Regions from separate parts of the Clostridium sp. BJN0013 genome, predicted to be linked through region 2. Evidence: a T-box and tRNA genes for the amino acid it is inferred to sense, from the RefSeq annotation. Region 2 holds a T-box; the other holds one or more tRNA genes.
The links. The T-box of region 2 lies ahead of lysS (lysine--tRNA ligase). A T-box ahead of a tRNA ligase gene usually reads a tRNA of that ligase, here a tRNA-Lys.

Region 1 (3,218 bases), 1.4 Mb from region 2:
ACTACTTCTACAGAAGTATGCATATATCTTATAGGAATGGATATAAGAATTGTAGCTATTCCACCTACGGAAGTTTGAATATCCCAAGCATCTGTTCCTGTATTTCCTGGTTCTACTTCAACCTGATAAGGGATATTGTACTTATCTGCTGTTTGTATTAATCTATTTCTAATTTTAGTATGTATATTAGGTCCTATGCATATAACTGGCCCTTTCCCTAGCTTGTTTTCTCTATTGCTATCTCCTAACATTCCACTGTCGAAGGTTACATCAAGCGCTATACCTATATCGGGTTTAATATCATAACTTACCATTTTGGCTCCCCTATGCCCTACTTCTTCCTGACATGAACATACAAAATAGACACCCAGATCTGAATTTACATTTTTAAGTTCTTCTGCACAAATATACATAGCAAAAATGCTAGCTCTATTATCTATTGATTTACAACTTACATTATTATTCAAAAGCCGTACCATCTTTCTATCCAATGTAATATAATCTCCTAATCCAACTATGTCTTTTAATCTTTCTCTACTAAGTCCAGTTTCTATATATAAATTTTCCATGGAAACTTTGTTTTTCTCTTTATCATTATAATTATATTTTAATGCTACAATTCCAGATATATTTTCTCTTCCATGAATGATAACTTCTTGAGAAACAAGACTTTTTGCATCTATTCCAAATCCTTCAAATTTTATAAATCCATCCTTAGAAATTTCTTTTACCATCAAAAAGACTTCATCTGCATGAGACATTATCATTAATTTACTAGAAGTTGTACCTCTCTTATGTATATACATGTTATTTAATTTAGTTATAGTTGTCTCTCCAAATTCCTTAAAATTATCCTCTATAATAGAATACAGCCAATCTTCTCTTCCACTTGGCGCATGAGCTTCACATATTGTTCTAAAAAAGTCTAAATCCTTCATATTTACCTCCAATCAAATATATTAATAATTTAATTGTGTTTCATCTAATAATTATGGATTACTTTAATTATAACATAACTACAATGAAAGTTTTTCTATTATTGGAATATAATAATGGATTTTAAATATAATATTTATTTTTTAAATAAATAAGGAAGCATATCAATAATATGCTTCCTTTCCCTATTGGTGGCTCACCGGGGAATCGAACCCCGGACAACATGATTAAAAGTCATGTGCTCTACCAACTGAGCTAGTGAACCAAAACATATCCGGCAGCGACCTGCTCTCCCACAGGGCCTCCCCTGCAGTACCATGGGCACTGTGGAACTTAACCTTCCTGTTCGAAATGGTAAGGGGTGTTGCCTCCACGTTATTGCCACCAGATTTCTATTCTTTTGTTCAGGAGTTTTATCCCCTCAAAATTGCACAGTAAATATTATTTGGTCAAGCCCTCGACCTATTAGTATCAGTCAGCTTAACATGTTGCCATGCTTACACCCCTGACCTATCTCCTCCTCTTCTCGGAGGGGTCTTACTGGCTTTCGCCATGGGAAATCTCGTCTTGGGGTGGGCTTCACACTTAGATGCTTTCAGCGTTTATCCCTTCCCGACTTAGCTACCCAGCTGTGCTCCTGGCGGAACAACTGGTTCACCAGCGGTCAGTCCATCCCGGTCCTCTCGTACTAGGGACAGCTCCCCTCAAATTTCCTACGCCCGCGACGGATAGGGACCGAACTGTCTCACGACGTTCTGAACCCAGCTCGCGTGCCGCTTTAATGGGCGAACAGCCCAACCCTTGGGACCTACTCCAGCCCCAGGATGCGACGAGCCGACATCGAGGTGCCAAACCTCCCCGTCGATGTGAACTCTTGGGGGAGATCAGCCTGTTATCCCCGAGGTAGCTTTTATCCGTTGAGCGATGGCCCTCCCACGAGGTACCACCGGATCACTAAGCCCGACTTTCGTCCCTGCTCCACCTGTTTGTGTCGCAGTCAAGCTCCCTTTTGCCTTTGCACTCTCCGAAGAATTTCCAACCCTTCTGAGGGAACCTTTGTACGCCTCCGTTACTCTTTTGGAGGCGACCGCCCCAGTCAAACTGCCCGCCTATCATTGTCCCGTGTCCAGTTTCATGCACTCCGGTTAGAATTTCAGTACTGCCAGGGTGGTATCCCAACGTTGGCTCCACAAATGCTGGCGCACTTCTTTCCCTGCCTCCCACCTATCCTGTACAGGCAATACCAAAATTCAGTGATAAACTGCAGTAAAGCTCTACGGGGTCTTTCCGTCCAATCGCGGGTAGCAAGCATCTTCACTTGCACTTCAATTTCGCCGGATTTGTTGTTGAGACAGTGCCCAAATCATTACGCCATTCGTGCGGGTCGGAACTTACCCGACAAGGAATTTCGCTACCTTAGGACCGTTATAGTTACGGCCGCCGTTTACTGGGGCTTAAGTTCTTGCCTTCGCTTTCGCTGAGCAGTCCCCTTAACCTTCCAGCACCGGGCAGGCGTCAGCCCCTATACTTCAGCTTTCGCTTTAGCAGAGACCTGTGTTTTTGATAAACAGTTGCTTGGGCCTTTTCTCTGCGGCCACTTCCGTGGCACTCCTTTTCCCTAAGTTACGGAGTCAATTTGCCGAGTTCCTTAACAACAATTCTTCCGATGGTCTTAGGATTCTCTCCTCACCTACCTGTGTCGGTTTGCGGTACGGGCACACTCTTGCTCCATAGAGACTTTTCTTGGCAGTGTGAAATCAGATACTCGCCCTTGCGGACTCCCCTTCAAAGCTCAGGATTACCGGACATATGGTTTTTCCTCTATCTCCTCCCTCACTCCTTGGACACACATCCATTCGTGTGCACATCCTATCCTTCTGCGTCATCCCTTCTGTTCTTTTTCGCAAAAATGTGGTACCGGAATTTCAACCGGTTGTCCATCGCCTACGCCTCTCGGCCTCGGCTTAGGTCCCGACTTACCCCGGGCGGACGAACCTTCCCCGGGAACCCTTAGGTTTTCGACCAATAAGATTCTCACTTATTTCTCGCTACTTATGCCAGCATTCTCTCTCCTGCACCGTCCACCACTCCTTCCGGTATGGCTTCTGCCTGTGCAGCATGCTCCCCTACCGCCCTTTCAGGCCCATAGCTTCGGTGGTAAGTTTTAGCCCCGGACATCTTCGGCGCATGACCTCTTGACTAGTGAGCTATTACGCACTCTTTAAATGTATGGCTGCTTCTAAGCCAACATCCTAGTTGTCTTCGATATCACACATCCTTTT
Region 2 (3,218 bases):
CTATATATGAAAGGAGGAATTTTATGGTAAGTAATACATCAATTATGTTTTTAATTATATCTTTAATTATTTCAGTTGGGTTACCTTTAGGGTTAGTAGCTTACTTTTATAAAAAGTATAAAATATCAATAAAATGTGTATTTATAGGAGTATTAATATTTATAATATTTTCTCAGATTTTAGAAAAAGCATTACATTATTTTGTATTAACAAAAAACCCTCATACCATAGCATTATTAAAGAATTCATGGCTATTTATGATTTATGGAGGACTTGCAGCAGGAATATTTGAAGAAGTGGGTAGATATATTGGTTTTAAGTTTTTACTTAAAGGCCAAAGAGAATGGAAAGATGGAGTCGCCTATGGTATAGGTCATGGCGGAATAGAGGCTATATTAATAGGCGGAGTTGCAAGTATACAGAATATAGTATATTCAAATTTAATAAACTCTGGTACTTTTGAAAAAGTTCTTAGTGCCAAGCTTCCTGTTAGTATGTTAGCATCAATAAAAAATAGCTTAGAGAACACTCCGTCTTACATGTTTGGATTTATAGGTATAGAAAGAATGCTGGTACTGCCATTACATATAGCGCTATCTCTTGTGGTGTTATATGGAATTAAAAAAGGGAAAAAAATATATCTTTTATATGCTATAATAATCCATGCTATAATTGATTTTCCTGCTGCTTTGTATCAAGCAGGAAAGATCAAAAGTATATTTTTGATAGAGGGTGTAGTTTTAGTAGTCGCTATTATATCTTTAATTTTCATTATTAAATCAAAGGGTTTATTTGACAAAACTTCTTCTGAAAAGGTGTATTAAAACGGCATGAATAACTAAAAAATATGGATGTAATATTATTGTAAATAAACTTTGAATTAGATATATAAAATGAAGCTGTAGCTTATATAGTTCCATTTTGTTTATAGTTCTTAATTAATTCATTTTTGCAATAATTTTTTCGGAAAAAATCTTAAAAAAATATATATTCTGAGCTCAATGAAAATTGCAGTTAATTGTAGAGATGAATATATTAAATCTACAATAAAACTGTAAAATTCAAAAAATTAGCTTACCAGAATATGATCCATAAGAGATATTTTAGAAGAATAAGGGTACAATGGATAATTAGAAGGATATTTTATGGAAGGAGGAATACAATGAATAATTATGGGGAAATGCTAAAGAATATTAGAAAAGGAGACATACCAATGGTTGATGAAAAGAGTGTTAAAGACATTGGTAAATATGAAGGTGAGTGCATTTGTGAGAGAGAACCAAAAGAGTTATTTTTTGTTATGGGTAAAAAGTATCTTTTTAGACAAGAAGGTATTGACGTAATCATTGTACAAGATGGGTCAGAAAAAGAAGTTACCTTTAGTAATGACAATGATGAAAAATCATCAAGCTACTTTGGAGATTATTTTGAAGTGTATTAGTTAAAATTATTAAATTAATGCGAATTACTCTTAGCATATGATCACTACTATTTATTCACATAAATAGTAGTGATTTGAAGTAAGGACATATGTAATTTTTTTATGTTATAATCTTTTAAAGACTATGAAGAGAAGAGTAGATAAATATATGAATTTACAGAGAGCTCTACAAGGTGAGAATGAGCAAGGATTTTTTTATTGAAGAAGGTCTCAGAGTTGCACACCGAGTCTGGCTTTAGAGGTAGGCTGTGACGGTATAACCCGTTATAAGTTATAGAGTATACAATTAATTATGTACTTGAAGAGGTCTATGTGGCAACATATGGATAAACTGAGGTGGTACCACGAATATATAACTTTCGTCCTCAAGATTAAAATCTTGGAGGTGAAGTTTTTTTTATTTGTCTAAAAATCTATTAAATCATAAATAAATATTTAAAGGTGGTATAGCTAAAATGTATAAGGAATTTGAAAGTATAGAAAACTTAGAAAAGATAATGCCAGATTCAAATGAATTTGTAGCAGAAAGAGTTAAAAAGTTAAATAAGCTTTATGAATTGGGAGTTAATCCATATCCTTATAGCTACAAAAATATAACTCATACTAAGGATATTTTTGATAACTTTGAAAATATAAAAGAAGAACAAGAATTCACATTAGCAGGAAGAGTTATGCTAATAAGAAGGATGGGAAATGCCACATTTGCCAATATTGTAGATGAAAAAGGAAATATACAAATATTCTTAAGTAAAAAGCTAATAGGTGCTAAAAGTTATAAAATCTTAAAATTAATTGATGTAGGAGATATTATTGGAGTTGATGGAGCTGTATTTAAGACACAGACAGGTGAAATCACTATTAGAGTAAATCAGTTTGAATTATTGTCAAAGTCCATTAGAACACTTCCAGAAAAATATCACGGTATACAAGATGCTGACTTAAGGCAAAGACATCGTTCATTAGATATGATAATGAATGAGGGTGTTAAAGAACGATTTATTAAACGTTCAAAAGCCATAACAGCTATCAGGGAATATTTAAACAATTTAAACTTTATTGAGGCAGATACTCCTATTCTGGATACTAAATACGGTGGAGGAGAAGCAAAGCCATTTACAACATTTGTTAACGCATTGGATTGTAATGTATATATGAATGTTTCTCCAGAATTATATTTAAAAAGACTCATAGTTGGAGGAATTGAAAGAGTTTATACCTTTGCAAGAGCTTTTAGAAATGAGGGAATTGATAGAACACATTATCCAGAATTTAGCTTGTTTGAATGTTATATGTCTTATGCTGACTATAATGACATGATGAAACTTATGGAGAATATATATGAATATGTATTTAATAAGGTTAATGGAACAACAAAGATTCAGTATGGAGACGTAGAAATTGATTTTAAAGCTCCGTGGAAGAGAGCGAAGATGTGTGACCTTGTAAAAAAGGATACAGGAATTGATGTTGAGACACTTACCATGGAAGAAATTATTAAAAGTATTAAGGACAATGAGCTCTTAATAGAAAGTCAAAATGAGGGGTTAGTTATTGATGAATGTTCAAAGGGAGAATTAATAATTAATTTGTTTGAAGTGTATTCTGAAAAGAAACTAATTCAACCAACCTTTGTTATAGACTTTCCTGAAGAATCTTCTCCGTTATGTAAGATTCATAGACATAACTCGGATTTAATTGAAAGGTTTGAACCTTATGCTTATGGTGTTGAGCTTGGGAACGCTTATTCAGAACTTAATGACCCATTGAAGCAAAGAAT

Region 1: it has a tRNA-Lys gene. The T-box ahead of lysS (lysine--tRNA ligase) is inferred to sense a tRNA for this amino acid. The anticodon was not compared.

The regions. Positions count from the first base shown of each region.
Region 1 covers NZ_CP162495.1:183,177-186,394, reverse strand. The annotation lists gene AB3K27_RS01135 (M42 family peptidase) at 1-938, opposite strand, end outside; tRNA gene AB3K27_RS01130 (tRNA-Lys) at 1,126-1,201, opposite strand; rRNA gene rrf (5S ribosomal RNA) at 1,209-1,325, opposite strand; rRNA gene AB3K27_RS01120 (23S ribosomal RNA) at 1,382-3,218, opposite strand, start outside.
Region 2 covers NZ_CP162495.1:1,627,079-1,630,296, forward strand. The annotation lists gene AB3K27_RS08245 (YhfC family intramembrane metalloprotease) at 24-824, shown strand; gene AB3K27_RS08250 (hypothetical protein) at 1,163-1,441, shown strand; T-box leader at 1,557-1,811, shown strand; gene lysS (lysine--tRNA ligase) at 1,897-3,218, shown strand, end outside.